DNA from 2 places in the Pseudovibrio sp. Ad5 genome. Region 1 is predicted to be linked to the other one. Evidence: predicted binding sites of a transcription regulator. Region 1 holds the regulator's gene; the other holds the start of a gene.

The links. The regulator HrcA, encoded in region 1, represses chaperone genes, less so after heat shock. The targets are predictions, from matches to a motif close to GTTAGCACTCNCNNNNNGNGAGTGCTAAC.
Region 2: a site for HrcA is predicted at 7,262-7,290, ahead of groES (co-chaperone GroES). Genes of this name have one in related genera too.

The regions. Positions count from the first base shown of each region.
Region 1 is NZ_LMCH01000066.1:501,188-517,241, reverse strand. Features, by position in the region: gene PsAD5_RS27445 (M2 family metallopeptidase) at 1-665, opposite strand, end outside; gene PsAD5_RS27440 (hypothetical protein) at 963-1,220, shown strand; gene aqpZ (aquaporin Z) at 1,382-2,086, shown strand; gene PsAD5_RS27430 (TonB-dependent receptor domain-containing protein) at 2,322-4,397, shown strand; gene PsAD5_RS27425 (HesA/MoeB/ThiF family protein) at 4,550-5,368, opposite strand; gene hrcA (heat-inducible transcriptional repressor HrcA) at 5,385-6,470, opposite strand; gene rph (ribonuclease PH) at 6,662-7,381, shown strand; gene rdgB (RdgB/HAM1 family non-canonical purine NTP pyrophosphatase) at 7,381-8,022, shown strand; gene hemW (radical SAM family heme chaperone HemW) at 8,101-9,264, shown strand; gene phaZ (polyhydroxyalkanoate depolymerase) at 9,637-11,157, shown strand; gene PsAD5_RS27395 (DUF2852 domain-containing protein) at 11,266-11,679, shown strand; gene PsAD5_RS27390 (M48 family metallopeptidase) at 11,856-12,599, shown strand; gene PsAD5_RS27385 (transglycosylase domain-containing protein) at 12,600-14,993, opposite strand; gene PsAD5_RS27375 (GNAT family N-acetyltransferase) at 15,289-16,054, opposite strand, start outside.
Region 2 is NZ_LMCH01000064.1:149,218-165,271, forward strand. Features, by position in the region: gene PsAD5_RS22085 (PQQ-dependent sugar dehydrogenase) at 1-321, shown strand, start outside; gene msrA (peptide-methionine (S)-S-oxide reductase MsrA) at 407-1,036, opposite strand; gene PsAD5_RS22095 (GNAT family N-acetyltransferase) at 1,155-1,622, opposite strand; gene PsAD5_RS22100 (sugar porter family MFS transporter) at 1,919-3,307, shown strand; gene PsAD5_RS22105 (NAD-dependent epimerase/dehydratase family protein) at 3,827-4,489, opposite strand; gene PsAD5_RS22110 (DUF4268 domain-containing protein) at 4,614-5,060, opposite strand; gene groL (chaperonin GroEL) at 5,155-6,807, opposite strand; gene groES (co-chaperone GroES) at 6,873-7,160, opposite strand; gene PsAD5_RS22125 (hypothetical protein) at 7,640-8,215, opposite strand; gene PsAD5_RS22130 (sigma-54-dependent transcriptional regulator) at 8,390-9,841, opposite strand; gene PsAD5_RS22135 (EAL domain-containing protein) at 10,222-11,664, shown strand; gene PsAD5_RS22140 (M16 family metallopeptidase) at 11,709-13,064, opposite strand; gene PsAD5_RS22145 (M16 family metallopeptidase) at 13,078-14,487, opposite strand; gene PsAD5_RS22150 (hypothetical protein) at 14,674-15,411, opposite strand; gene lspA (signal peptidase II) at 15,610-16,054, opposite strand, start outside.

The sequences.
Region 1 (16,054 bases):
TGCCGGAATTCATCCGGATCCATGTCGTATTTGGAACGCCACATGGAGCCAGTGTCTTTAAAGCCCAGCTCACTGGAACCCTGGTTGGCGATGCCGACCATCTCCGTGTACATGTCCTTCATAGGCGGAGAGACAGTGCGCCAGCCTTTCCAGACTTCCAGCAGCTTATCGTAATCACGACTTGTCGCCATGATGCGGCTGAGCTTGGAAAGAGACAGCGCCTCGCCATCAATCTCATACTTGCCCGTGCCGTAAATGGTTTCCATCTCGGTATTGATCTGCGCAAGCTTCTTGATCTTGGCAGGGTCATTCTCAGGGGCAGGCAATGTCAGGTTCAGCTTCAAAAGCTTCATTTTCCGAGCAAGGTCTGGCGGAAGGTCAAGGCCGTCATACTGCTTGGTCTGATTGGCAAGAGAAACGTAGAGCTTCGTGGTGCGCTCCGACATTAACGCATTCAGCCAGTTGGTGTCATAGGTGATGAAATTAGCATTCACCCAAGCAACGCGGCCCGCTTCTTCGCCGATCTCCTGAATGGCTTTTTCGGAGGTTTCAATAAACGTTCTTGCATCCTCAACGCTGACTTTCTTCTCGGCGTCAGCCTGTGCTGAACTCAGCGGAATGAGAGCGAGTGAAAGTGCGGGCAATACAGATAACAACCGCTTCAAGGCAGCCTCCCCAACCATGGCATATTTTAGAGATTTCAGATGCATTTCTAATGCATAATCTCTCTGTTATGCCGTTACGGTAAGGGTTTTATCCCGTAAGTCTAGCCCGTTTCATCGCGATATTTCTCCTATTTTGGGAGTGATCTAGCAAAATTATTGCATTAGCAATTTAGAAGAATCTTCAACACTGAGCCCGTTTCACGCACATAGCTGCAAAGCCTGAAACGGTATAATGATTGCGGTTAAAACGACATTTTGAGTAAGTGACAGCCCTCCTTGCGAGTCGAGGTAAACTTCATGTCGTTCTATCTCCAGAAGTTGTTCGCTCTTCATTTGACACCGGATGAGGACAAAGAAAACTCTGCTTCTGCTCTGGCAACGGTTCAAACATTCGCCGTAACGTTTGGTACCGCTCTCGCGGGCCGCATTGCCAACTCAGCCTTTTGGCTCTTCTCCAGTTTCGCGGTCTTTGGCATTCTCGGCATATTCAGCACATGCAAAATCACCAATTGGCATGCATGTGCCGACCTGAAGAAGGCTGAGGCACATTTCTAACCATATGAAGAAAAAAGAAGTTCCGCCTCCATTCATGCTAGTGCCCTCCTAAAGATCTAGCAATGCATGCTTAAGGCAATCGTTAGATTTCTGGTTACCCTAAACGTAAGTTAGAAATCTCACTGTGATACCTCCCTCAAATCAATATGAGGAGAAGTGTCATGTTGAGGAAGCTAGGCGCAGAATTTGTAGGAACCTTTGCTCTGGTCTCCGCTGTGTGCGGCGGGGCATTGGTGTCCTATGCACCGGTTGAGTGGTATGGCGGATCTGGCTTGCTGGGCGTTGCCTTTGCGGTTGGTCTTTCAGTTGTCTGTATGGCTTACGCGTTTGGCAATGTGTCAGGTGCTCATTTCAATCCATCGGTGACCATCGGCCTTTGGGCTGCAAAACGGTTCCCAACCTCAGATGTGGTCCCCTACATCATCGCACAGGTTATTGGCGGCACAGCAGCAGCCTTTGTATTCTGGATCATTCTCGCCCATGGCCCGGGCGACCCTCCGGGCTTTGCTTCCAACGGTTATGGAGAGCATTCCAACGGTGGCTTTTCTGAAATTGCGGTCGGCATTACCGAAATCACAGTCACAGCGCTGTTCTTGATTGTTATTATTGGTGCAACCTCCAAAAAAGCACCCGCAGCCCTCGCTCCGCTTGCCATCGGCCTGATGCTGACATGCATGCACATTATCGCGATCCCCATCTCGGGTGCATCTTTAAACCCGGCTCGGTCCACGGCAACAGCGATTGTCAACGGTGGTTGGGCACTGGACCAGCTTTGGTTGTTCTGGCTGGCACCAATAGTTGGAGCGCTTATCGGGGCGGCAGTCTGCTGGATCATCGGCACTTGTGGTGGTGAAGAAACAGATTAACCAACGGAGATGCAATCGTTTTTTGGCCTCCTTCGCAGTCAGGAACCTGCGAAGGAGGCTTTTCTGATGAATGCACTCAATCCCCAGCTAGGGAAAAACCCTCAATTTAAAACTTGACTATTATATTCATGTTTATAAAACACGGATAGAAACAACGTTTGCAGAACGCAAACACAAGCTAGCCAAAGCAGCGTCTCAGCCAGCCACTCCCATAAAAATTCAGACTGAGGCGACCATGTCCATTTCGCGCTATTCCCGTGCGGCCCTCCTGGCCAGCACAACTCTTTCGCTCGCCCTGATTTCTGCGGCTGTTTCAGCGCAGGAAGCTACACAGCCTGTTGCAGCCGACAGCCCTGCGACTATGCTGGATGAAATCATTGTTTCAGCAGGTAAAGAGAAGGTGGCGATTGATACACCTCAGGCTGTGACTTCAGTCTCTCAGGAGCAAATTGAAGCAGCCCAAGCAAGCACATTGGGTGAGATCCTCGATGCGGTTCCGGGGATCACCACCATAAATGCCGACAATGCGCTGGGGCAGTCCATCAATATTCGCGGCATCGGCTCTGCTCTCGGCTCCGGTGAAAACCGTAATATCATTCAAGTGGATGGCGTCACCTCCTACTTCGAGATGTACCGTGCAGGCTCTTTCTTCTTCGATTCTGAATTGCTTAAGGAAGTCGAAGTTCTGCGTGGACCGGCTGCCTCCACATTGTTCAGCGCAGGCGCGCTTGGTGGTGTGGTCAGTGCGCGTACGAAAGATGCTAGCGATTTGTTGGAGGGAGATGACAAACTGGCCGTCCGCACCAAAGCCATGTGGGACTCGAACGGCAATGGTGCGCGAAGCGCAGTTACAGTCGCTGCTCGACCTCTGGAAAATCTGGAGCTATTGGTCAACCTGAACTATGGCCGTGATGGAGACTATGAGGGTGCTGATGGCGCAGACCTCGGCAACTCCCGCATGACAGATCTCTCGGGCCTCGCCAAGTTGAAATACAGCTTCGGTGTCGATAACGATCAATCTCTTACTGCAAGCTATTTCAACGTCAATAAGTCTGGGTATGGCCTATATGACCAGACAACCTTTAGTCCCGGATTTGGTTATGCGGACCAAACCACAAGCGAACAACAGGCATTGCTTGCTTATGAAAACGCTTTTTCTGGCAATGATTTGTTGGATGTAAAAGCACAGGTATCCTGGAGCCAGACCAAGCGTGATTTGGATGATATTACGTTCCGCGCAGGTCCTGGTGCTCCTTTGGGAACTGAAGCTGAGTACGTCTACAACAACTGGCAGGCAAAACTGGAAAACACATCGGAATTTCGGCTTTCCGAAGGTGTACAGACCTACTTCACCTACGGGGTGGAAGGGAAATATCAGGAGCGCCTCAACCCGCGTCTGAATCCGGATGGAAGCTCAACGCCGGGCTCCTCATCTCATCCAGAAGGTGAAACACACACTCTTGGTGTGTTCGGGCAGGCTGAGTTTGTAATTCATGACCGCCTTACACTCATTCCTGGAATGCGTGTTGACCATTCTCGCCTGAAGCCGGGGACTGGCGTGGCTCTGCGTAAAGATCTGGATGAGACGGCCTATTCTCCAAAACTTGCAGCAATTTACGAGCTGACAAACTGGCTGAATGTCTTTGGTTCTGTTGCACACACAGAACGCATGCCAGTTTTGGATGAAGTTTTCTCGGGTGATGGCTTTACCGATCTCGGAAAAGAAAAATCTAACAATTTTGAAGCTGGCTTAGGCTTTAAATTCAATGACGTATTGTTGGAAAATGATAGCCTTCGCTTCAAAGTAACGGCCTTTTACAACAACATCGACAACTACCTCTATTCCTCTCGCGATCATGCAACGGGCAAGACAATCACAACTGCTATTGATGAGGCGCGGATCAAAGGCATCGAATTAGAAGCAGGTTATTCCTCTGACAGCTGGTACGGCAATCTGGGTGCTTCAGTTACACGGGGTGACAACCTTTCTGATGATGAATATCTGGATAGCGTAGCGGCAGATAATCTTTTCCTTTCAGTAGGATATAAGATTACTGACTATAATCTGGATGTTTCCTGGCGCTCTGATTTATACGCAGAACAGGATCGCGTGAACGATGCTGACGATGCTTCGCCAGGTTATGCGCTGCACAGTGCGCGTTTAGCCTGGAAGCCTGAAGATGGGTTCCTTGCAGGCTCAGAAGTGCGCGCAAGCGTGACCAATATCTTCGATCAGAAACACACAGCGCATCTGAGTGAAACCGAAGGCAAAGGTCGGTCCTTCAAGCTTAGCTTGGCGAAAACGTTTTAAGCCTCTCTTCGGTGTGCTGCAAATGCAGTGTGTCTGGCAATGCTGGTGAGACAGGTTTGCCTGAATGGGGCTAGGCCTTCTGTGGCGGAAAGGCCGGGATCGGCGGGGAAGAAATTCTCCGCCGTTTTCTTTTGTAACTCAATTAAGTTGGATCAGCCGTGCTCAATTTCCAGCATTTCACTCCATGTTTTTGGGGTGTCGCCGTTGAGCGGGTTCTTTGCAGAGCGTTTGTACTTGATGGTTTCAAAGTGCATGCTCAGTGTGTCTGCCAGCAACAAGCGCCCAACCAGACCTTCACCAAACCCAACGATTTCTTTGATCACCTCAAGTGCCTGCAGTGTACCAACCAGGCCTGTCAAAGCACCCAGAACGCCTGCCTCTGTGCAGGTCGGGATGGAGCCAGCCTCAGGGCGTTTGGGGAACAGGCAGCGATAAGTTGGGTTGATGTAATTGCCCTCATCATCGCGCTCAAATGGTTTCAGTAGCGTAACAGAGCCGTCAAACTGGCCCACAGCAGCCGTAACCAAAGGACGGCCAGCATAAAAGCACGCATCCGAAACGAGGTAACGGGTGGCAAAGTTATCAGAGCCATCAACCACGATATGGTAATCGTTGATCAACGCCATGGCATTTTGCCCACTAATGCGTGTCGGATGCGGAACAACGCGCACATTCGGGTTCAGCCGAGCAATCGCCTCCGCTGCACTGGCAACCTTAGGCTCGCCAAGCTTCTCCGTGTCATGGATGATCTGACGCTGAAGGTTAGACAGCGAAACAACGTCATCATCAACAATACCAATGGTGCCAACGCCAGCCGCCGCCAGGTATTGCAGAACCGGTGCGCCCAGTCCTCCAGCGCCGATTACCAGAACGCGCGCAGCTTTAAGTTTCTGTTGCCCAGGACCACCGACATCTCGCAGGACGATGTGGCGGGCATAACGTTCCAGTTCAGAAGCTGTAAGGGAAAGCAATTGGGACTCCAGTAGTTTAACCGAGCATACGGCTCACCAGTCGGGCTGTGTAATCCACCATGGGAATGACACGCGCATAATTGAGACGAGTCGGCCCGATAACACCAAGAACGCCCACAACGCGCTGTTCACTATCGCGGTATGGAGACACGATCAAGGAAGAACCGGAAAGCGAGAACAGCTTGTTTTCTGACCCGATAAAAATACGTACGCCTTCGCCGCCCTTTGCAAGATCAAGCAGGCGGATCAGTTCACTCTTGTTTTCCAAATCATCAAATAGCAGGCGAATACGCTCCAGATCTTCCTTCGCACCCACGTTTTCCAGCAGGTTGGAGCGTCCACGCACGATCAGTGTTCCGGGATCATTCTTGTCTCCACCCCAAACAGCAACACCTGCATCGACTACTTTGGATGTCAGCGTGTCCAGCTCGGCCTGAAATTCGTTTCGCTGCCGAACTAGCGCAGATTGCGCATCGGCTAGCGTGCGGTTCCGGATGATGGAGTTGAGGTAATTCGAGGCTTCGGTCAGCGCAGATGGAGGCAAGCCAGCAGGTAGATCGACAACACGGTTTTCAACGGAGCCATCTTCACTCACCAGCACGACAAGCGCTTTTAGCGGCTCAATCTGCACAAACTCGATATGGCGAAGAGTGGTGTCTGTCTTGTTGGAAAGAACAACCCCCGCCCCGCGGCTCAGGCCAGATAGCATCTGACTGGCTTCGGTCAGGACTTGCTCCGGTGTTTTCTCACCACCTTTAGCCTTCACCTGCACGGCAATCTGCTCGCGCTCTTCCTTGGTCAGGTCGCCAACTTCCAAAAAACCATCCACGAACAGACGAAGACCGGACTGCGTCGGCAAGCGTCCAGCACTGGTGTGCGGAGAGTAGAGCAGCCCATGGTGCTCCAGATCTGCCATTACGTTGCGAATAGAGGCCGGAGACAGAGGCTGCGAAAGCCCGCGTGCAAGGTTGCGAGACCCCAACGGTTCGCCGGTATCAAGGTAGTTCTCAACAATCCGCCGGAAGACCTCACGGGAACGTTCATCAAGATCCTCAAGAGGGACAGAAGGAGGAACGCTCGTCACGGTATCGGTACTCCACATCAACAGCAGGTTTGGGCTAAAGCCTGTATTCAATCCCTAACACAGGACAATTGAACAGCCAAAACTCATTTTTAGCAGAAAATAGCCTCTCAAACCAAAACCAGCCTTTGCGCTAACGGCAATCCGCAGCTAAAAGATCCGCAATACCATTTGTGAATTTGTAGCTATTAAGCAACCCGAGGGAGCTTGCCTTGAACCGTCCATCCAAACGTACACCAGAAGAAATGCGTCCAGTCAGCCTGGAGCGCGGTGTTGCCAAACATGCCGAAGGTTCCTGCCTGATCAAATTCGGCGATACCCATGTTCTGTGTACCGCAAGTTTGGAAGAGCGTGTTCCGCCGTGGCTCCGTGGTCAGAACCGTGGCTGGGTAACTGCAGAATACGGCATGCTGCCACGCGCAACTCATGATCGTATGCGCCGTGAATCCTCTGCAGGCAAGCAGTCTGGCCGTACTCAGGAAATCCAGCGCCTTATCGGTCGTTCTCTGCGTGCTGTTGTTGATCTGGGTGCACTGGGCGAGCGTCAGATCTCCGTTGACTGTGATGTCATTCAGGCAGACGGCGGCACCCGTACAGCGTCCATCACCGGCGCATGGGTTGCTCTGCACGACTGTCTGAAATGGATGGAAGCGCGCGACATGGTCAAAACCGATAAGGTTCTCAAAGACCACATCGCAGCGATCTCCTGCGGTATCTACGAAGGTACTCCGGTTGCTGATCTGGACTATATCGAAGATTCCTCTGCTGACACTGACGCAAACTTCGTCATGACTGGCAAAGGCGGCATCGTTGAAATTCAGGGTACTGCTGAAGGTGAGCCATTCTCCGAAGAAGAACTCGGCCAGCTCATGGGTCTTGCAAAACAGTCCATTTCCAAACTGGTTGAGCTGCAAAAGCTGACGGTGCTCTGATGCAGGCAGACACAACAGAAAACCGCCGCCTGGAACCTGGCAAGCTCGTGCTTGCCAGTCACAACAAGGGCAAGCTGCGCGAAATTCAGGACATGCTGGCAACGCATGGCTTTGAAGTTCTCTCTGCTGGTGATCTGGATCTGCCAGAGCCAGTGGAAGATGGCGACACGTTTGAAGCAAACGCTGCAATCAAAGCACTTGCTGCGGCAACAGCCACTGGCCTGCCTGCCCTTGCAGATGACAGCGGTTTTTGTGTAAACGGCCTCAACGGTGATCCGGGCATCTACTCCGCACGTTGGGCTGGGCCAGGTAAAGACTTCGGCGTGGCCATGCAGGCCGTGCAGGACAAGTTGACCGAAACGAACGCTACAGACCGGACCGCTTACTTCGTTGCTGTGCTGTGCATGGCATGGCCGGATGGGCACACTCAGTTCTACCGTGGTGAAATCCATGGCGACCTGGCATGGCCTCCGCGCGGTCTGGAAGGCTTCGGCTACGATCCAATGTTCGTTCCGGAGGGTTTTGATAGAACCTTCGGTGAGATGGACAAGCAAGAAAAACACAAAACAAAAGAAGACGAAGCGCTGTCTCATCGCGCCCGTGCCTTTGTTAAGTTTCAAAAAGAGTGCTTGCCGGCGTAATACGCGTTCCCGAAAAGTGGCTTCCAGTTTTCGGATAAGAACTCGTGCAAATGAGCTGGCAAACGCAAAGGAAAAAGAATGACTGTGTCACCGGTTGGCGGCTTTGGGATTTACGTGCATTGGCCTTTTTGTTTGGCAAAATGCCCATATTGCGACTTTAACTCCCACGTGCGCCACCAGCCGGTTTCGCAGGAGCATTACGCCAAAGCTCTGGCAACAGAGCTGGCACGTTATGCGCAGATGGTGCCGGGTCGCACAGTTGACTCCGTCTTCTTCGGCGGCGGCACGCCATCTTTGATGGAGCCGAAAACCGTTGAGACAATCCTCAATGAAGTTGCGCGCCTCTGGCATCTGCCGTCCACCGCTGAAATATCCATGGAAGCCAACCCAACCAGCGTGGAAGCAACCCGCTTTGCAGGCTACAGATCTGCAGGCGTAAACCGCCTCTCCGTTGGTATTCAGGCGTTGGATGACAAAGAGCTGAAGATCCTTGGTCGCCAGCACTCTGTTTCGGAGGCGATTCGAGCTGTTGAAATTGCGCGCAAAACTTTCCCGCGCATCTCGTTTGATCTTATCTACGCCCGCCCCAATCAGACCTTGAAGGTATGGGAGCAAGAGCTCAACCGTGCTATCGATCTGGCCGCTGATCACCTCTCCATGTATCAGCTCACCATTGAAAGCGGCACCATGTTCCAGCGCTTGTATGCAGCTGGAAAGCTGGAGATGCTGGACCCTGATCTAGCCGCAGACATGTTTGACCTGACACAGGAGGTCACCGCAGCACGCGGTTTGCCGGCCTATGAGGTCTCAAACCATGCGGCGCCTGACGCTCAGTGCCAGCACAACCTCATTTACTGGCGTTATGGTGATTACGTCGGTGTTGGACCTGGTGCACACGGCCGATTGACGCTGGAAGATGGCACCAAGCTGGCAACCTCGACTGAAAAACATCCGGAAACATGGCTAGGTTTGGTTGAAAGTCAGGGCCACGGCTCTATCTCTGAAGACATACTTGGTCATGGCGAGCAGGGTGACGAGTTGTTGTTGATGGGTATGCGATTGCATGAAGGCATTGACGTACCACGTTATGAACAGCTCTCTGGCCGTCAGTTCAATCCGCAGAGATTGTTAAATCTGCAGGAAAACGGCATGGTAGAATGGGTGAGCAACACTCGCCTGCGTGCAACGCAAGCAGGCTTTCCCCTACTGGATGCCGTAATTGCTGAGCTGGCTTCCGATTAGCATTCCCAAATAAAATTCATTAGCGATTTCAACTTAGTGAAATAATTGCAGTCGAATTACTCGATTCGATTGGGGTATTAATTTACATATTGTGCAATGCAACATAATTGATTACACTGACATGTACCTCAGCGATGGTGAAGAACCTATTGATCTTCAATGCAAGTTAAGGTTGGTTTGAATTTCTCCATGAGTCTATGTTGCTGAAAAGGTATAGAGCTGTCTATACTTTTGCGGTGCAGCACTTCGGGCTAAAGTGTATTCGTGTTGCGGAAATCAAGAATTACATGAACAAGAGTTGGCTGAAGCGAACGTCTTGGGAGGAAACATTCTGTGCTGTTCTACCACTTGTATGAAATGAACCATGCAGCGATGTCCCCTGTCCGGGCTGCAGCAGACATGACAAGATTGTGCTTTCAAAACCCGCTCAATCCCATGTCACACACGCAGGTTGGTCGCACGGTTGCTGCATCCTGTGAGATGCTTGAGCGCGTAACCCGTCGTTATGGTAAACCGGAGTTTGAGCTCGACACCACTGTCGTGGATGGCAAAGAAGTAGACATCACGGAAGAAATCATCTGGGCGAAACCATTTTGCGGCCTGTTGCACTTCAAGCGTGATTTACCTCAAAGCAGAAAAGACGATCCTAAAATTCTGATCGTCTCACCCATGTCTGGCCACTATGCAACTCTTCTGCGCGGCACTGTTGAAGCCTTACTGCCAAATCTGGATGTTTACATCACGGACTGGGAAGACGCGCGACAGGTGCCTGTAGCTGATGGCCGTTTCGACCTGGACGATTACATCGAATACATCATGCAGATGCTGCATTATCTGGGGCCAAATACGCACGTTCTGGCGGTTTGCCAGCCATCCGTTCCAGTTTATGCCGCCGTTGCCTTGATGGAAGAGAACGGAGACAAATGCGCTCCGGCGACTATGACGCTGATGGGTGGCCCAATTGACACCCGCGAGGCGCCAACCGCCGTGAATGATCTGGCCGTCGAAAAAGGTATCGATTGGTTCAAGCGCAATGTTGTCATGGAAGTTCCCTTCCCCCACAAAGGCTTCACACGACAGGTTTATCCGGGCTTCCTCCAGCTCTCTGGCTTCATGAGCATGAATCTGGACCGGCACATGGTTGCCCATCGCGATTTCTTCCAGCATCTGATTGAGGGTGATGGTGACAGCGCTGAGAAGCATCGTGACTTCTATGATGAATATCTCGCTGTTATGGATCTGACCTCCGAATTCTATCTCCAAACCGTGGAGACCGTGTTCATCGAGCATTCGTTGCCAAAAGGCGAAATGATGCATCGTGGCAAGATGGTTGATCCGAAAAAGATCACCGGCACGGCGCTGTTTACTGTTGAAGGCGAAAACGACGACATTTCTGGTGTTGGCCAAACCCAAGCGGCTCAAAAACTGGCTGAAAACATCCCATCCAGCCGCCGGTTGCACTACATCCAGCCGGGTGTAGGCCACTACGGTGTGTTTAACGGTTCAAAGTATCGTTCTGAAATCGCGCCACGTATCGTCAAGTTCATTCAGGATAATCCAAGAAACGTGCGCGCGGAGCAAGTTTCCAAACGTGCAGCGAAAAAGACCCTGCGTGAAAACACCTCCGAGAAAATTGCGGGTGACCCACTACGCGAAATCTTGCTTGCTGAGCCAAAAGGCGCTGCAGATGACCTGCAGTTGATCAGCGGTGTTGGACCTAAACTAGAGCGGGCTTTGAACGGCGCAGGTATCTTCCACTACTGGCAAATTGCAAATCTGACAGAACATCAGGCCGCGGCGCTGGACGATCGTTTGGATATTCGCGGACGCATGGTCCGGGATAATTGGGTTGAGCAGGCACGCCGTCTCAATGAAGCAGTGCATTCCAACTGAACGTAAGTGAAGATAACCCATCGTCTAATAAAATTTCATTCTATCTCTTGAAAGTAAAATAAAATCATCCCATCTCAAGCTTGTTGATTTGAGAAAGGGGTGATTTTAATGAATGTAAATGCAATAAAACCCTCCTGGAATCCTCTAAGTATTGCACTTATGGTTCTTGGATTCGTAGTTTTCTGGCCTCTTGGCCTTGCTATGCTTGCCTACATCTTATGGGGCGACAACTTTAATGGCTGGAAGCGTGAAGCTAAATGCCAGTGGAATCGTAGCAACTTGAAAAATACGATGGACAATATGCAAAATGCGACCCGCAGCGGTAATGCTGCATTTGACGACTACCGTGAAAAAGAGCTGACCCGCTTGGAAGAAGAGCGCAGAAAGCTTGATAGCATGCGTCAGGAATTCGATGATTACATGAACGACCTGCGTCGGGCTAAAGATCAGGAAGAATTCGACCGCTTCATGAGAAACCGCCACAACCGTCCAGGCGAGCCATCTGCTGGTGAAGCAATCTAGTGGTTCTCAAAGGTTCATAACAAGCATCTGGTGCTCTGCTTTCGCAGGGCACCCTTTTGTGCGTTGAGGCTTACTCGCAAAGCAACACACGCGCTAAAGTAATTCGCACTGGTCGACTTTCAAATCGCCCCTTTCTCTGCAATAACGAGAGCGACCAGTGCAATTTTTGAGGTGATATGGGGTTCTTTGCGACAAAGGTTTTGCCGGAGTTTATTGAGGTGGATCTGGGGCATAAGCCTCTGCAAATCCGCCTGAAGCGTAACTCCAGAGCAAAGCGCTATATCCTCAGAATTCCCCCTGGAGACCCAACACCCGTCATCACTGTTCCTGCCCGTGGCAATTTGAAGACAGCCCAGGATTTCGCCAACCGGCAAGTCGAGTGGTTGAAGCAAAGACTGGGTTCTCGTCCGGATACCATCAAATTTGAAGAGGGTGCGCGCATCCCCATTAAAGGTGTCCTGCACACCTTGCGGTCTTCTGGCAAACTGCGTGGGCTTGCGAAGCTTGATCTCGAAGAAGAGACGGATGAACCGCTGTTGTTGCTGCCGGGCGAAACCCAAAGCTTTCATCGTAAAACCAAAGATTTTCTGCGCAAATCAGCCAAAGAAGCTCTTGAGGCACACGTACAACACTTCACAAAGAAGCTTGGACGCAACTATCATAGCATCACACTACGAGACACCAAGAGCCGTTGGGGATCCTGCTCGTATGATGGGAAACTATCGTTCTCCTGGCGCCTTGTGATGGCACCACCCGACATTCTGGAGTACGTAGCCGCTCACGAAGTTGCTCACTTGGTGAAACTGGATCATTCACCAGAGTTCTGGCGTGTTTGTGAGCAGTTAGCACCCCACACAAAGCAAGCCCAACGCTGGCTCAAAGAGCACGGCTCTCAACTTCACCTTTACGGACAGGAATAGCTAACCACCGCCAAACAACCTTCCAAGCAGGTCCAGAGGGCTTGTGCTGGTGTTGTTTTGCGGGCGCGGAGCTGTTGTTGCTTGAACAGCAGGCCTTGGTGGCTGAGGAGCTGCCACAAATGTTGGTTGACGACGCGTAGGCGCAGTGCCCGGTTTCAACAATGGTGATGTTTCGGCAAGATTAATCGGCACACCCGGCAGTCTGGCAATCGGGATACCCTGATGCTCTGTCTCCATCACCCATGCCCAGATTTCTGCTGGTAGTGTACCTCCACTCACCTTCTTCATCGGCTTGTTATTATCATTCCCAAGCCAAACCGCAGTGGTGAGTGAGTTTGTATAACCAATGAACCACGCATCTTTGTAGCCTTGCGTTGTACCGGTTTTGCCTCCCGCCGGTCGACCAGCCAGCAAAGCTCGCTTTCCTGTGCCTCCATAAACTGTCTGCGCCATCATAGTGTTGATTTCACTCAGCTTATCTCCGCGAACAACGCGTCCTGTCCCGTCACCAGATCGGCGATAAAGCACTTTGCCATGTTCATTTCGAATTTGCCGTACCACATGAGGAACGACACCATATCCGCCATTGGAGAAAGGCACATACGCAGCTGCAATCTCAAGCGGAGTAACCTCTGAAGTTCCAAGAGCGATGGATGGATTGGACTTGAGCGCGGATGTAATGCCCAGACGACGTGCTGTACGCGCCACATTGGCTGGGCCAACCTCATGCGCCAGCTTTGCTGCAACGGTGTTGATCGAAAATGCAAGCGCTTGCGTCAATGTCACATCGCCGTAGTATCGCTTGGTGTAGTTCTTCGGCGTCCAGCCCCTGTAGGTGACACGAGCATCCCTGCGGACAGTATTAGGAGTCATACCCCGTTCTAACGCCGCAAGATAGACAAACGGTTTGAAAGCAGATCCCGGCTGTCTGCGTGCATATACAGCGCGGTTGAACTGGCTTTTCCGATAATCAACACCACCAACCAGAGCACGGATTGCACCGCTGCGATTGAGCGTAACAACCGCGCCTTGAGTGACATTAAACTCTCGGCGAGACTCCGCAATTCGAGTGGTCAGCGCTGTCTCTGCCGCTTGCTGCATATCCCAATCGATGGTGGTATCGACGATGATGTCTTCACCAATAGAGCCGACGAAGCCGGGTAGCAACTCCATCACGTAATCAGCAACATAATTGCCACTGCTACTGTTGTGGCTTGTAACCACGTGCGCTGGGTTGAACAATGCGTTCTTGGCGTCATCAGCGGTGATGAAGCCAGCCTTGTGCATTGATGCGATCACCACCTGCGCACGACCCTCTGCAAGAGCGGCATTGCGTGTGGGTGCATATTTACTAGGTGCTTTCAGCAGTCCTGCAATGGTTGCCGCTTCAGCGAGGTTGATGAGATGAGCGGATTTACCAAAATAAACCCGCGACGCGGCATCAACACCATAAGCCCCGGCTCCGAGATAGACCCGGTTAAGGTACATCTCCAGAATTTCGTCCTTGCTGTAATTCCACTCCAACCACAGCGCCATCACCACTTCCTGCATCTTACGTCGCATGGTGCGCTCAGGCTTTAGGAACAGGTTCTTCGCCAGCTGCTGTGTGAGTGTTGACCCGCCCTGCACAGTGCGCCCGCTGGTGTAATTGACAAATGCAGCGCGGGCAAGACCGATTGGATCGATGCCGAAATGATACCTGAACCGCCTGTCTTCGATAGCCATCACAGCTTCAGGCAGATACGTAGGTAACTGCTCCAGACGGACCGCCTCTCCACCGGTATCGCCACGATTGGCAATCAAGGTGCCGTTTGCTGAAACGATGCGCACGTTAGGTGGGCGTTGTGGAACAGCCCACTCCGAAGCTGGTGGCAAATGCGCAGCGTAATAGGTGAGAATTCCGCCAACAACGACGATCCCCCAAATGCCAAGTACGACGCTCCAATACATGGAAAAGCGAAAGGACTTCCACAAGAACCGCCGAAACTTGCTTTGGCTCTTTGGCTTGCCAGAAGAGGTCGCTGCATCAAGAGCTGCCAGTGTCTGTTGACGTGCCTTGCGGCTAGGTTTTTTGGCAGGCTTCTTGACTGGCATTCCTTGCGCAGGTCTGGGACGCTGAGGAGCAGGTTTTCTGGCCTGTGCCGTTGGGTTTTGCGGTGAAGAGCGTTGCCCTGATGATGATTGCTTGCTTGGAGCGTTGGCTTTGCTCGGACGGCGAATATAATCTTCGACCTCGTCCGGACGCAATGCGACGCCTTGTAAGCGTGGGCGTTGAGGTTGTGCTGGGCGTTTTGGCCGCTGTCCTTCGGGATGTTGAGGCGGCTTGCCGGAAGGGCGTTGCCCGGGGCGCATTGGCCTCCGTTTTCTGCCATTTCCATTTTGGCCTGTCGCCATAACTCTAAAACACCCCAGTACCGATCACTCAAATTTTGGGCAAATATTGCCATGAAAGATTGAGCAAGCCTGAACAAACTCAGGCTGCTGACCGCTTGGGAGGGAGATCGCAACCTGGATACAAAACACGAACGATTTTAGGGAAACACGCTTAATTGAGCGTTAAGCTATTGGGGTGAATTGCGCGCAGTTGGCTGAGAAATGCCAAAAATATGCAGAGATGCTAGCGCTTCTACGCAAATAAAAAAGGGCGGAAACCCGCCCTCTCCATTTTGAGATACTAGTAGCTCTGTGATCAGCTGGAATACCGGCTGGCATCTTGACCATAGTAGTTCACATAGCGTGAGTTCAGCTTGGACACTGGCATGATGATCAAAACATCAGTGGTACCGAACTGGTGATCAACAACTGCTCCGTTACCGATATAGGCGCCAAGGCGTAGATATCCTTTAATCAGCGGTGGCAGAGAACGCAGCGCAGCGCGTTGATCCACCTGATCTTTCGCAATGCGGTTCATTTCTACATACTGGTCCGGCAGCGCTGATACGTGCCATTCTTCTGGTGCACTAGCAAAATGATGCAGGAAGGAAAGCTGCTCAGCAAGAAGATCAGGATCAGTACCTTCGATAGAGGCACAGCCAATCATTACATCTACATTGTGCGTCAGCACATAAGACCAGATGCCATGCCATAGCAATTCTACGGTCTTCTTGGTGCGATAAGGTTTCAAAACACAAGAACGACCGAGTTCCATGAAATTCAGATCACTGTGGCGATCCAGAATCCCTTGAATATCAAACTCACCTGCTGTGTAGAAACCGCCATTGAGCTGTGCAAGTTCCTGACGGAGCAATCGGTATGTGCCTACAATCTGCGGCTTGAGTTTGGAAAATGGTTTGTTGCGAACCTGACTGTTGTGATCAACGACCAATAGATGATCACAAATCTCGTCATAACTGTCGCGATCAAGACGCGATAACTGCGTTTGTGCATCTGCAATAGCGGACATCTCTTCGTAAAACACTTCGTAGCGTAAACGCTGAGATTGCTTGAGTTCTTTG
Region 2 (16,054 bases), on a different contig from region 1:
GTCGAACTGGATGCCCATGCCGCAAGTTTGGGCATGACGTTCTATCAGGGCGATATGTTCCCTGAAGAATACAAGGGCGGTGTCTTCATCGCGCAGCACGGCTCATGGGACCGCTCAGTGCCAATTGGCGCACGTGTGGTGTTTGTGCCCATCAACGAGAAAGAAGAAGCTGGCGCCCCAAGTATTGTCGCAACAGGCTGGATTGATGCCAGCGGCGATTATCTGGGCCGTCCGGTAGACGTGGTCGAGCTTGGCGACGGGTCCTTGTTGATCTCTGATGATTCTGCCGGAGGGATCTATCGTATGTACTACGAAGACTAGGGATCTCCTCTGACCTGCGACAACACACCTAAAAGCAAAAGACCAGAGCAGTGCCTCTGGTCTTCTTGAGTTCTATACTAAGCCCTTAGTGCTCGCCGGGGATACCTTTGTAAGCATTTGGACCCCAGACCTGCTTGACGCGCTGATCACGACCACAGCGATAGCGGTAGAACTTGTAGCGGATCGGGTTCTTCTCATAGTAGTTCTGATGATAATCTTCTGCATCATAGAACGGAGCTGCAGTGCGGATCGGTGTTACAATCGGGCGGTTCACTTCACCTGACTTTCCAAGCGCTTTCTTGGAGGCTTTTGCAGCCTTCAGCTGCGCAGGAGAGGTCGCAAAGATGGTTGTCTGATAGCTCTCACCACGATCACAAAACTGACCACCAGCATCGGTTGGATCAACGGAATGCCAGAAGGCTGTCAGCAGCTCTTCATAAGACACCTTGGCCGGATCAAACTTCACTTCCAACGCTTCAATATGACCTGTGCCACCAACAGAAACCTGCTTGTAGGTCGGGTTTGCACTGCGGCCACCCGTGTAACCAGATGTGGTCTCAAGAACGCCCTCGATCTTGTCAAAGTCGGACTCGATACACCAGAAGCAACCACCAGCAAAAATTGCGGTTTCGGTCTCAGCAGCCTGTGCAGGCTGGCTCACAGCATAAAGCAAAGGAAGAACGGCAAGGGCTTTTGCAGCTTTGCGTGCAATCATCTCAGATCCTTAAATCAGGTCATGCATTGGAATTTCCAAAACCCTAGCAGCCACCAGCCCTCAACGGAAATGAAGTCCCTTCAACAAAACGTCAATCAGCGAGAGCATGGTTCGCGCTTCAAACCTCGCAGGACATATTCCAGCCTGTTACGTTAAAACCAGCCTTGTAATAGGTGCGTATGGCACCGTGATTGTCGGGGGCAACACGCAGTCCAATCTGCGTCAGGCCATCTTTCTTGAACGTCGCCTTCAACGCCTCAAGAGCTTTGGAGGCATACCCCTTGCCACGGTGCTCTGAGTAGACCAGAAAATCCATGATGAAGACAGACGCATCATCCTGAAGGGAGTACCAGAGAAACCCAACTTCCACTTCGCCAGCCTTCGTTTTGTTGACGATGCTCAGCAGCTTATTGTGTTTGTTGCTTTTTCCCTCTGGAAAGGCCTTTGACAAGCCTTCCTCGGCTTTCTTCAGCGCGGCCTGTTCCTCCATTCTGCGATTATCCATCAGGTCCTGAGCGTATTCAGAGACGGAAATGATCTGAAACTCATCAAAACGAGCTGCGGGGAAATCCTGAAGAACAATCATGGTAAGTCCTGGTTGCCAAAGGTTGAAGCGCTTGGGAAGGCCTTGCGCTGATCATGCGACGGGAAGCTTAATTGAAGGCAAAGGCCGCGAAAAGCTCAATGCTGTAATTCCTAACAGGTGCGGTTTTAAGCCGCTGGATCATCATAGCGACACTGAAACGATCTAGGTTTTCTTTCCCGCATATGATCAAACGTTATTGGGGTCTTGCGAAAAACAGCTCAATTCAGGGCTGTGTGTCCTCCGGTTGGTTAGAGACCTCCGCCTATACTTTCCCTTGGTCTTTAAAGGGAATGCGCATGATTATCCTCCTGGCATGTATCGCCGTACTCTGTGGTTTGCTCTATGGCTACAACGAAGGCGTCATCGCTGGCGCTTATGAGCCCATCAAAGCAGAGTTTGAATTCTCTGCGTATTGGGGAGGGCTTCTGGTCGCATCCTTGTCCATCGGCGGTTTGATCGGAGCCTACCTGAGCGCCTATCTCAGCGACAGATTTGGCAGACGGTCAACGGTCATCATCGCAGCCCTGTTTTTTATCACCGGAGCTGTCTTATCCAGTGTGGCGCAAGACCTTTTCATCCTCACATTCGCCCGTTCTCTCATCGGAATGGGGATTGGCCTGTCCTCAATGGCTGGCCCCCAATATGTCTCAGAAATTGCGCCGCGCAAGATCAGAGGCCGTATGCTGGGCGCATTTCAGTTCATGATCTCCTTTGGTGTCTTGATTGGCTACCTCTCCAATCTGATCACGCTTGATCTCGGCTACAGCGCAGAAGCCATTAATCGTTGGCAGTTCATGTTCCTCCTTTCCGCGATCCCTGCAGCGTTTCTGCTTTTTGGAATCTGGAGTGCCCCCGAAAGCCCGCGCTGGCTCGTTATGGCAAAGCGCTCAGCAGAGGCTGAGGCCGTCTTTGAAAAGATCGAACCAACCCGATCTGAGGCGTGGGTCAAAGGCAATGTGAAGCGGATTGAACAAGACCTCGCCGAAGTCGCAGACCAAAAGGGAGGTTGGCTGGACCTCATCAATCCACGAAACCGGCCTATCACCAGTTTCTGTGTCTTCACCTTCCTGTTTCAACAGCTCAGCGGCATCAATGCTGTCATCCTCTATGCACCGGAGCTTTTTGGCGACCTGGGCTTTTCTGAGGAGGCAAGCCGCTTGTCTGCAACAGTCGGGCTTGGCGCTGCACTCGCTCTGGCCGCAGCTGCCAGTTTGCTCCTTATTGACCGCGTTGGCCGCAGACCCCTGATGGTCTACGGATTGCCCGCCTGCGCACTCTCCCAGTTCCTGATCGTGGGAGGTTTTCTCATGGGGGACGGGATTGGCACGGCTTTGTCCGTCTCAGGTCTTTGCCTCTACGTGATCTCCTATTCCCTCTCCATGGGGCCGCTGCCATGGGTCTACATGTCAGAGGTATTCCCCAATTACCTGAGGGCCAAAGGCATGGTCGTAGCAGTAACCGTCAACTGGGTCTTCACATTCCTCGTTGTGTTCGGTTTCCCCAAATTGAACCAGCTCTTCACGATCACCGAGATCTTCCTGTTCTTCGCCATATGCTGTTGCATCGGAACCGTCTACGCCATCCGCCGCGCACCAGAGACCAAAGGTGTCTCTCTGGAGGATATCTACGAGCTGTTCCACAAAGGGGACAGCAAGACGGCTGAAAGGCCAGTCGCTGGCGAGTAAAACCACAAGCACCAAAAGCACCGCATGACCTCTCATGCAGTGGTGAAGCTAAAATCCCGAGAAACGGGAGGGGCAAGGCGAGCAGGCAATACCTGCGCATTGTATATAAATTAGTTTCTTCGGCATTGGCTGTCGCCTTGCCCGGGCGTTTTTGTATGAAACAAGGTCTCCACCGAAAGGCATTGGGAGCAGGTGCCTACCCATCAACGTGAGGTCTCACAAAACACAAGGCTTTGCTTCGAAACTCACAGTCAGGGCAGTTGCTGTAAAGGACAGTTTGACTTGTCCCTGACAGCTGCAGCTGCCAGTGTAGACGCCCATCGGGTGACCAGCTTCCGCTTGGTCCCTGCACTAAAGACTTTCAAGGGGTGTTTCAACGGACCCGCCGGAGGATGCGTTATGTCTTCCGGTAGCCCCGCCCAGCCCACGCCACACTGACGGTCGCTCCGCCAGCTGCCCGTGTACGTGGACATAGGATTAGTATGGCGGGTGATTTGGGCGAGGGGGATAAGATTCTGCTCAGCCAGCCCTCTTGGCAATCTCGTCGCCTTGCAGAATGCTGAAACCATTCCCGCCTTCAAGTGCACCGGCAACAAGTGCGCGTGCAACTGCTGCCCCCTCAATTGGACGATATTTGCGCAAAGGGCCTTTAAAGAGAAACGAAAGCCGTGGCAGCACCGACGCGGCAAGCCCCTCAGCAAAGCGTTGTTCCTGACGCTCACCAAGCAACAAAGACGGTCGGAACACTTTTGTGCAAGCATAAGACAACCCACGAACCGCCTCTTCAAGCTCCCCTTTGACCTTCAGATAGGAGTTGGAACTGCCCGCTGCTGCACCAATCGAAGAAACCATGAGAAACTGCTCAGCACCTGCTTCACGTGCCAACCGTGTAAGGTCGTAGGCAAGCTGGAAGTCAATCGCGTAAAACGCTTCTTTTGAGCCGGCTGCCTTCAGCGTGGTCCCCAGACAGCAGAACACATCCGTCACGTTCATTGGCAGTTGAAGGCTGGAAAAATCGCTGAAATCGGTCAGATGCAAACGAAGCTTATCATCTTCAATCGCTGGATCTTTGCGCACAACTGCATGAACCTCGTCATACGCCTCACTGGCAAGCAGCAGCCGAACCACCTCAGAACCAATCAGCCCAGTTGCACCAAAGACCATCGCCACACGATTTTTCATAGGAAATTTCTCCGATTATCAGCCAAAGCAGATTGGTAGATCAGGGTGAGAGTTTAAAACTCGAGCAAATTGAAGCCTAATGCAAAAAATAAGAGCACCATTTCAGGTGCTTTCATTTCGATTGCTATTTGGGAATGGCAGAGAGCAGCGGGAAGAGTGCCATATGGAAGTTTCCGAGCCAGGTTACATACCAGTCCGCAAGCTCTGGCATTGTCGTGTTGGTGCCAAGATCAACATCTCTCTTCCATAACACGATGCTGCAATATCGAGCATGTTCAGCAGGGTCCCAATCAAGTGATGCACCGATCTCTGTCTCTACATGTTCTTTTTGGCGTAGCAGTTCTTTGAAGTAGGCCTCGCCGGGCTCATTCCGAAAGTTGATCATAACTTTCGCGCAGTTTTCTTCATCCAGGTAATGGAGACTCAGATAGGCGTTCGGTATGCCAAATTTGATGTCGTAGTAACTTCCGTCAGGAACATTATTTCTCAGTTTAATCGGCAGTTTAGTGTCAGACATCTGGTCTTTGACTGCTTGCCAAATATCATGATGTTTTTGTTTTAGTTCACTCATGAGTTGTTTTTTCCTAGCTGAAGCTGTTTGTGACAATGCAAAAAAGGGCACCCCGAAGGATGCCCTAATTCGTTTAAGCGTTGGTTGGCTTGGCTTAGAAGCCCATGCCGCCCATGCCGCCCATGCCGCCGTCCATAGGAGGCATTGCTGGGCCAGCGTCTTTCTTAGGCAGTTCAGCTACCATTGCTTCGGTAGTGATCAGCAGGCCTGCAACAGATGCAGCATCCTGAAGAGCAGTACGAACAACCTTAGTTGGATCGATGATGCCAGCTTCAATCATGTTGACATATTCTTCGGTCTGAGCATTGAAGCCGAAGGTCTCATCCGCAATGTTGTCCTGGATTTTGCCAACAACGATGGAACCTTCAACACCAGAGTTTTCAGAGATCTGGCGAAGCGGAGCTTCAAGAGCGCGCAGAACGATCTTGATACCAGCTTCAATGTCAACGTTCTCGGAAGATACTTTCTCAACAGCAGCTTTTGCACGAAGAAGAGCACAACCACCACCTGGTACGATACCTTCTTCAACAGCAGCGCGTGTTGCGTTTAGGGCATCGTCGATGCGGTCTTTTTTCTCTTTAACTTCTACTTCGGTTGCACCACCAACGCGGATAACTGCAACACCGCCAGCAAGCTTAGCAAGACGTTCCTGCAGCTTCTCGCGGTCGTAGTCAGAAGAAGTTTCTTCAATCTGGGCTTTGATCTGGGAAACGCGTGCTTCGATGTCAGCTTTTTCGCCAGCACCATCAACAATGGTAGTGGTTTCTTTGGTGATGTTCACCTTGTCTGCAGTGCCGAGCATGTCGATGGTGACATTTTCCAGCTTGATGCCCAGATCGTCAGAGATCACGGTACCACCAGTCAGGATAGCGATGTCTTCGAGCATTGCTTTACGACGGTCGCCGAAGCCAGGAGCCTTAACAGCAGCAATCTTCAGGCCACCACGCAGTTTGTTCACTACGAGAGTTGCCAGTGCTTCACCTTCAACATCTTCAGCGATGATGATGAGTGGGCGGGAAGACTGAACAGCGCTTTCAAGGATTGGAAGCATTGGCTGCAAGTTGGAAAGCTTTTTCTCGTGAAGGAGAATAAGTGGCTTTTCCAGGTCAGCAATCATCTTTTCAGCGTTGGTGACGAAGTATGGAGAAAGGTAACCGCGGTCGAACTGCATACCTTCAACAACTTCAAGCTCGGTCTCAAGAGACTTAGCTTCTTCAACGGTGATAACACCTTCGTTGCCAACGCGCTGCATTGCTTCAGCAATGTCTTCGCCGATCTGGGTGTCGCCGTTAGCAGAGATAGTGCCAACCTGTGCAACTTCGTCAGTAGAAGAGATAGACTTGGAACGTGCGGTCAGGTCTGCAACAGCAGCAGCAGTTGCCATGTCAACGCCGCGCTTCAGGTCCATTGGGTTCATGCCAGCAGCAACGAACTTTGCACCTTCTTTAACGATAGCCTGCGCCAGAACTGTCGCAGTTGTTGTACCGTCACCAGCAATGTCGTTGGTTTTGGAAGCAACTTCACGCACCATCTGTGCGCCCATGTTTTCGAACTTGTCTTCAAGTTCGATTTCCTTCGCAACAGAAACACCGTCTTTGGTGATGCGTGGTGCGCCGAATGCTTTATCCAGAACAACGTTACGACCTTTAGGGCCGAGGGTAACTTTTACAGCGTTTGCAAGGATGTCGACGCCTTTAAGCATCTTGTCGCGGGCATCGGAGCCGAATTTGACTTCTTTAGCAGCCATGGTTTTGTCTCACTTAAATTCTTGAATAACAGAAGGGATCGTGGGGTCTCAACAATGGCCTGGAATTAAGCCAGGATACCCATGATGTCGGATTCCTTCATGATCAGCAGGTCTTCACCGTCGATCTTAACTTCAGTACCGGACCATTTGCCGAACAGAACGCGGTCACCAGCTTTAACGTCGATAGCGATCAGCTCACCGTTGTCCTTACGTGCGCCAGCGCCAACAGCGATAACTTCGCCTTCCTGTGGCTTTTCTTTTGCAGTGTCAGGAATGATGATGCCACCAGCTGTTTTTTCTTCAGACTCAATGCGGCGAACGACAACACGGTCGTGTAGCGGACGAAACTTCATAATTGGCTCTTCCTCTCATACGCGAGCGCCCCTTTTAGGCAACGCCCGGACGCGAAGGTTAAAAACTTTGAGAGTGGGTGAAACCTTGCGGGCCCACAGTGATTAGCACTCCCAAAGGCAGAGTGCTAACAACCGTGAAATGATGTAGTTTCACCCTCTGGTATAGTCAAGGAGAGAGCGGCAAAAAAATATTCTGGAGCGCAAAAAATATAGGAATACTGCGAGAAATTGGGGGCAATCTGGGACAGTCTCAACTCACCCTAGACGAATGGACTGTCTGTGCTGCCTGCACGGGAATTTCCGGAATCAGCGCAAAAGAAAAGCCGGCTTTAAGATCAAAGCCAGCTTTTGAACTTTAACAGGAAGCTTTCAGGTCTTAGAGCGTGTTCCCGAAAAGTGGTTCCGGTTTTTGGATAAGAATACGCGCAAAATTAAAGAGTTAGAGCTTGGTGCGTGAATGCATATGAACGCAACATGCTCTAATTCTGAAGAGGCGCGTCCTTCATGGAAAACGGAAGCTCAAAGCTGCCGGACTTTTCCGAGTTCTCGTCGTTAAACTGCACCTTCAGCACATAGTCTCCAGCTTGCAGCCCTTTAAGGTTGAAGCTCAAAGATGTCTGATACTCGCGGATTTGGTTGAAGCTTGCGGAGTGCAAGGCGGTAAACCCGTCCTGCGAAGCAAGCACCTGACCAGTGGTGTTGCGCAGTTCAAAGTCAACGCTCAGATCAATCGCATATGTGCTGCCCATTTCTTTGTAAGAGAAGCCAACAGGCTCAGCATAAACGGTCAATGGATCACCGCTCTGGAACTCTGCCGTCTCTAGGGGTGTGTAAGCCCCATAACTCTCAGCTGGTAGTGCGATGAATTTTGCTGCCGTAAAAGCGAGTGGCTGCTGCTGCCAGGCAATGGTGTAGGCGTCCTGAGCAGCTTTAAAGCCAGCGCTCGGCGCACTCTTGTCTTCAGCAGATGCAGCGCTACCCAACAAAGCAACCGCAAAAATAGAACAGGCTGCAGCTTTTGCGTAAGCTGACATCCCTCTCACTGTAAATGGCATTGTTAGCCCCCTAGAGCCAGCAGAACACAATATCTGCGGCACTCACCTGATTCTTGGCGGTGGTATAGCTCTTAAATCTAAGGGAGACAATACTGCCCCATTTGTTGAGGCAGCTTAGATATGCGTCACGAAGACATTCCTCATGCGATGGTTAAGCAATTACCACGCAATTGATCAGGCACCGGCTCGTTCAGCCCAGGATTGCTTCTTCCGGTAGATGGTCGAGGGGCTGATTTCCAAGGCGGCAGCTGCAAGGGCAATGTTGCCGTCAAAAGTTTCAAGCGTGGTCTCGATAATCTGCTTTTCCTGAAACCACAGCGGTTCGATTGACCGCCCCATGGAAGGCATCGGTTCGCTTGTGCTGAAGGCAATCTCGGAAAGAACAGGAACAGCCTGGTCACGCAGTAAAGGAGAGAGCATGAGTTCAGTGACTTCATCACCGTCATTCATGACCACAAGCTGGCGAATGACATTCTCCAGTTCGCGCACGTTACCCGGCCAGCTGTGCTGCAACAAAAGAGCTTCTGCATAGGTCGAAAAACGCTGAAATCTGCGATTTTCTTCTGCTGCATACTTCTTCAGGAATGTTTGAGCGAGGGACGGTATGTCCTCGCGGCGCTCCCGAAGAGCGGGCAGGCGGATCGGCAGCACGTGGAGACGATAGAACAGGTCCTCACGGAAGCGACCTGCGGTGATCTCTGTTTTCGGGTCTCTGTTGGTTGCGCAGATAACGCGCAGATCCAGCGAGCGTGGTTTATGCTCTCCAACCCGTTGAATGGAGCCGGTCTGAAGGAAACGCAAAAGTTTGCTCTGCAAGCAGAGTTCCATTTCACCGATCTCATCAAGGAACAAAGTTCCCCCATCGGCAAGCTCTGCTGCACCAGCTCTGGCCTCATCTGCTCCGGTAAAGGCACCGCGTGCATGACCGAAGATCTCGGACTCCATCAAATTGGCCGGAATCGCTCCACAGTTGATTGCGACAAAAGGCCCGCCTTTGCGTGCCGATCTGGCATGCAGCGCCTGTGCACACAGTTCCTTGCCTGTACCTGATTCTCCGGTAATGAAGGCTGGTGCGCTGGATGTGGCCATCCGGTTGATCTGCGCATAAACGCTTTGCATGCGGTTGGAAGCACCAACAAACCCTTCAAACTGAGCAGCTGTTCCAGACGTGTCGCTGGAGACAATCGCCTCAGAGCCAGTCGCGGCTGAAAGGGAAGGTGAGGGTGCCGCTCTCTTGAAGACACCCAGATGTGCTTCAAGTTTCTCCAAAAGCATTTCGCTTGTGTAAGGTTTGGTCAAAAAGTCATGGGCACCATTGCGCATGGCATTCATGGCACGGCTCACAGACCCCTTGGCACTGACAGCAATCATAACCGCGCGCGGCGCAGCAGCGACAATCTCTGAAAGCTCGGCTTCCCCACCGATGCATTCAAGATCGACAATAACGATATTGATTGGGGTATGTCGCAAAAAGGCGACAGCATGTTCTTTGCTCGCAAGAACATGCGCAGGTTGTCCGCTGGTAACATGCTTCGACAAAGCACTACTGGTTTTACGAGCCTCTGCACGATTAGTGTCAACGACACAGGCGTTCAAAAACCTATTGGTAGCTTTGGGGGATCCCATTGGCAGGCAACCTCAAAAATCAATACATCAGGTCGAAAATCATTCGACACCCTGAGTTTGTGCAAACAGGGTAAACAAACCCTTTTCGTTTTCGAGGTTGATTGCATTATGCAGTTAATTTCTTTCACGCAGAACGCTTCGAGCAACTTTCTTACCCGATAAATATCATTGTTCGCCAGAATCGCGCGCCGAAGTTCAGCTCGGGATTGTGACGAAAATCGTATGCGCTGATGATATATGTAGCTCTATTGTCATTCTTGCGGGGACAACACGGGTTTTCCCTAGAAATATAATGGGTATAGGGTTCGAACGACCTCAGTAAATGCGGCAAAATTCAGGTATGTATTTTGTGATTCGGACCAACAGGTACTCTTGAGGATATGACGCGCTTGGCGAACATTTCCATTTTGTTTTCTATTTCAGCCATTGCGGCCTCTTGTGGCACTGTGATGGTCTACCTTTTTGCGCGTCCGGTTGGCGAGGCCATCACCGTTGCCTTCACGGCGATGTGCACCATGATCTTCATCCATTTCATGTTGACCCGCTCTCAGGAAAAATCTGCGGTATCTGACGCTGTCAATCGCTTGGAAGAGCGGATTGCAGTCATCGATGATGATGTCGGAAACCTCGAAGGCCGCCTCACTGGCGTCGAGCACAACATTCCGCGTCGCACACGGGAAGAGATCGACCCGCTGTTTGCTGAAGTGGAGGTAATCGGTTCTCTGGTGAAGCAGATGGCCGAAGCCATGGCCGACATGGAAACCCGGATCGAAGATCAGGGCATTGCCATCGAGGACCAGCGCACCAAGCAAGCACAGCTTCAGCCTCAACCAGCTCAGCGCCTGGCCGCTCCGCAGGCCGCGGTGAGAGAACCATCTGTTGATCTGGCCAGTCAGGCAGCTGCTGCATTTGCGAGCGCAGCAGGCCAACCAATGGCTGCAAGTCAACCGATGGGTGCGGTGCAGGAACCGTTTGCTGAGACGCGCGCACCAGAGATGAAGCGCCCGGCAGCTCCGCGCATGCACCATCCTAATGCTGCTCTTGCCGAAGAAATTCGCGCAAGCATCGAAGCGGGTAGGGTGGACCTCTACCTTCAGCCTATCGTGACATTACCGCAGCGCCGTGTTCGCTATTACGAAGCCCTGACGCGTCTGCGCAAAGCCAATGGCGACACGCTGGAACCAATCGAGTTCCTTCAGGAAGCGGACCGCACCGGCCAAATGCCAGCGATCGACAACATTTTGTTGTTCCGTTCCCTTCAGATCCTGAAGCGTCTGGCAACCCGCAACAGAGAAGCAGGTTTGTTCTGTAACCTGTCTCCAAGCACGCTCATGGATGAAAACTTCTTCCCGGGCTTTCTGGAGTTCGTGCGCGCCAACGACACATACTCAGATCTGTTGATCTTCGAGTTCTCGCAGGCTGATGTCGCCGTCATGAGCGCGATTGAGTATGAGAGCCTCGCTGCTCTGGCTGAGCTGGGCTTCCGGTTCTCTGTAGACCGCATCACCGATCTGCGCATGGACTTCCGCGCTCTGGCTGATCGCGGCTTCCGCTTTGCAAAGCTGCATGCATCACGCCTGTTGTTGCATGAAGATGATCTGGCCAAGAGCAACATCCATCCGGCTGATTTTGGCAGTTTGCTGCAACGCTATGGCATTGAGCTGATCGTGGATCACGTGGAGAGCGAAGGCGCTGTGCTGGAGCTTCTGGAAATGGACATCCGCTGTGCGCAGGGCTTCCTGTTCTCACCGCCGCGTCCTGTCCGTGCAGACGTTCTGCAAGGCGCACCAAACCCGCGGTCACTAAAGAAAGAGGCGAGCTGATTTTCATCAACTCGCCTGCTTGTTTTTCATGCTTTGCGTAAGAGTTAGTTCAGTGGTTTGCCAACCGTAACAAAGGTTGGCTCAATACCATCAAACATGTCCTGAGCAACCTCACGAACACCTTCTAGTGTCACGGCTTCAACCATCTCATTGCGCTTGTCGATGTAATCAATGCCCAGCTCCTGGGTCTGAATGCCTGTCAGCTGACGGGCAATGCTGCTGGAGCTGTCAAAGTTGAGAGCGTAGTTGCCAGTCAGATAGGACTTCGCTTCTTCAAGTTCTGCCGGAGTAGGCCCAGTCTGCGCCATACGCACCATCTGCTTCTTGATGATATCAATCGCTTCACCAGCTTTGTCCGAGCGTGTACCCGTGGACCCCATCAACAGCGCTGCGTGCTTGTAAGGAACCAGATAAGAACCAACGGAGTAAGCCAGACCACGCTGCTCGCGGATTTCGTCATAGAGCCATGAAGAAAATGATCCGCCACCCAGAATGTGGTTCATCACGAAGGCAGACATGAACTTCGGATCATGACGTTCATAACCCGGCAGAGCGAACTGAATGGAAGTCTGTGGGCTCTCAAAGTCAACGTGAACAGCCTTATCTGTCACAGGCTCCACATTGGGAATGGCAACCAGATCTCCGTTTTCAGGCAAGTTTGCAAAGACTTTGTCCAAAACGCTGGCCAACTCATCAGCACTAATGGCTCCCACAACGCCGATCTTCAAAGAGTCCTTTGCAAAGATCTTTGCGCGCTGTGTTTTCAGATCATCAGAAGTCAGCTGGGCAACCGTATCCTCTGTTCCCCGGCTTGGGCGGCCATAAGGGTGATCCGGGAAGATGGTCTTGGACAAATTCAGACCAGCCAGAGCATCTGGGCGCTTCAGGCTACGACGAATGCCAGAGATCGTCTGTGCTTTCATCCGCTCAAGCGGGTCATTATCAAAACGTGGCTCGTTCACAGCTAGACGAAGCATCTCGAAGGTGTGATCTTTATTGGCCTGCAAGCTCTGGAAAGACCCATAGAAGAAGTCGCGGCCAGAACTGAAGGACAGACTCATAGTCAGATCTTCAAGGCGTCCCTGAAAGGCTTGGGAATCCAGATCACCAGCCCCTTCATCAAGCATGGTGCTCAGTAGGTTGGTCACACCCAGCTTTGCATCTGAATCCTGAGAGCTACCACCTGCAAACGCGAAGTTCAGTGCGATGATCGGAACAGTGTAGTCTTCTACCAACCATGCTGTGATCCCTCCAGGGCTTTTAACCTCTTGAATCTCGATGGCCTGGCTGTTCTGCACAAAGGTAGCGACAAACAGGAATGACAAGGCCAGCAACGCAAACAAGCTTGCCGTCATGCGGGAAGCGGAGGCAGAAGCTGCCATAAGAACTTTAGCTTTCATCGAGCGTCCCCTCTCACTCTGCATTTTCAGGTTTTGCAGCAGGCATCAGATAGCTCGCTACACTGGTTTCACTAAGGTACTTCTGTGCAACTGCCTGAACCTGTTCAGGTGTCACTTTGGCAATGCGAGCAGGCCAGGTCTGAACCTTCTCAACAGAACCGCCTGTGGTCAGAGCTGTCCCAAAGATGCGCGCCAGCACGTCTTGCTTGTCTTGCGCGTAAATGGCAGAGGCCAGCATAGAGCGTTTAGAACGTTCCACTTCTTCAGCTGTCACACCATTCTCAAGAACATCATTCACGATTGCCAGAGCACGTTTCTCCAGTTCCTCAAGCTCAACACCATCCTTTGGAGAGGTGTAAAGAATGAAGCGGGTGTCATCCAAAGCGGTGGATTGGTACCAGGCTCCAGCACTGGTCGCGACTTCGCCTTCAATCACCAACGCTTTGTAAAGCCGGCTGTTAGCGCCGCCACCTAAAATGTCTGAAAGCACTTCAAGAGCTTCAGAGTCACTTGGCTCAGCAGTGGTTGAGCTTGGTACGATCCAGCCATGTTGCAGGCTTGGCTGCGCAACCTGATCACTCTGCAGACTAACTTCGCGATTACCTGGTACGATCTGGACATGCGGACGATCACGTGGACCCGGGTCTGCACGTTGCTCAACCTTGCCATAGGTCTTCTTGGCGAGGGCCAGAACGTCTTCCGAGGTCACATCACCGGCGACAATCAGGATTGCGTTGTTTGGTGTGTAGTACTTGTCGTAAAAGGCGATAGCATCGTCTTTGTTCAGCGCCTGAATTTCGTTTTTCCAGCCAATCACCGGAATACCGTAGGGGCTGTTCGGAAACAGGACCTGATCGAATGTCTCAGATAGTCTGGCAGCAGGACTGCGGTCCACACGTTGGGAACGCTCTTCGAGCACCACATCCCGTTCCGGATCAACCTGCTTTTCAGTCAGGATCAGGTTGGACATGCGATCCGCCTCATAGCCCATCACCATTTCCAGATGTTCTTTGGCAACCTGCTGATAATAGGCCGTGTAGTCTTGAGAGGTGAAGGCGTTTTCCTGACCACCTACCTGAGCAACCTTTTTGGAGAACTCACCCTCTGGTGTATTCTTGGTTCCTTTGAACATGAGATGTTCAAGAAAATGCGCGATGCCGGATTTACCGGGTTTTTCATCTGCTCCGCCAACGCGGTACCACACCATGTGGGTCACAATCGGGGCGCGTCGGTCAGGGATGACAACCACCTGAAGGCCGTTGTCGAGAGTGGTTTGGGAAACATCGGTTCCGCCGATGTGTATTTTTGAAAAGTCTTCGATTGAAGCTTTCCCTGTCGTATCCGCAGCCACGGGCAATACTGGGCTTGCGAAAACAACCAGACTCAAAGCGAGGGCTTTAAGCGCGAGAGATCGACCAGTCACGTAGGGGGCTCCCTTTAAAATGAGCAGGACACAGCTGTCCTACCTATACCGTGATTGTGGTTAATCTCCTCGTGAATTATTCGTAATCTATTGCAGCTATAATGAAAAAAGCGCGAACATGGTCGCGCTTGCTTCATAGTTTATTCAGGCTTTCAGTAAGACTTGAACTCTCTGTGAGAGAGGTTCTTACTGCTTGCTCATATCGATACGAGCGCCGTCTTCAATTGCTGCTGCTTCACGCTTTTTGCGAACTTCTTCGCTTTCGTCCACTTCCGGGGTCGCAAAAGCAACGCCTGCAACAGGAGTGGAGTAAGCCACTGGAGGCTCGGTCAGGTACTTGCGTGTCGGCGTACAACTTGGATCGCCAGGTGCGCAAATCGGTGCTTCCACATCCTTGCCACCAAGCTGTTTTTTAGCGTCCTGATACTGCCTGCCAAGAGCTGCCAGTTCAGTCGGGCTCAGCTTGTCACCATCAAGAAGCTGCTGCTGACGTTTCTCAGCTGCGAAATCGCGAGGGCGAGCCGCTGCTTTCTCCAACGCAGGATGGCCGCGCATTTGCTCAATGCTCAAAGGCTCACCTGGCTCTACCTTGTAGAACGCACGGATCTCTTCAAGTTCTTCCTTGGAGCGGTCAACCGGCCAGTTGCTAGCAACTTCAGAAAGCTTGCGGGAATCTGGCTGCGGAAGGTTGCCAGCCTGTGTCGGCATAACAAGCGGAGCACGCTCTTTGTACTTGATGTCAGTGTTTTTCTGAGACTCAAGACCAACGGCACTCAGGACACCCGTCATCAAACTCAAATCGGTGGTTTCAGTGCCATCATCGAAGTCACCATTACCTGTCATACAGGCGGATAGTGCGAGAGAGAGCCCGCAAACAAAAGTGGCCCGAACAACGAATTTTTTGCTACGGCTTTGCAATTTCATTACCCTTGTTTCCCGATCACCATCAAAACGGCGTTTGACAGGCATCACGGGTCAAATGACAGCCTGCGAAATCTGTAGTCCTCATAATCCAGTGACGCCACCTTAAAACAGGAATCACGAAACCATGAAGGCCCTAAGTGTGTAGTTATGCCCAGAAGCACCCGATATTCCCCACATATAATTGAGAATTAGGCAGTTTTAGGGCCGGCTATCCTTATTTTTGCCAATAAATAAGGTGTCGAGCAGCAAACCAGCAGCGCCAATAACAATCCATGCATCGGCAAGATTGAAGACGTACCAGGAAAATTCCCCAACATGGAAATAGAGGTAATCGACGACTTTGCCATAATAGAGGCGGTCAAAACCATTGCTCAGGGCGCCGGAGAGAACCAGCCCGAGGCAGAAACCTTCCAGCCGGTTACTTGCGCGCGCACTCCAGAACCAGATGAAAACTGAGGCAACAACCGTAAAGGCTGCCAATCCCCAGCGGCCAAACTCTGTCGTTTGCTGGAAAAATCCGTAGGAAACGCCTTTGTTCCAGACCAGAACCAGATCCAGAAAAGGGCCAACTGGGATTGTAGGAATACCGCCACCTGAGAAATGGGCGACAGCCCAGAACTTGGCAATCTGATCAACAACCAGA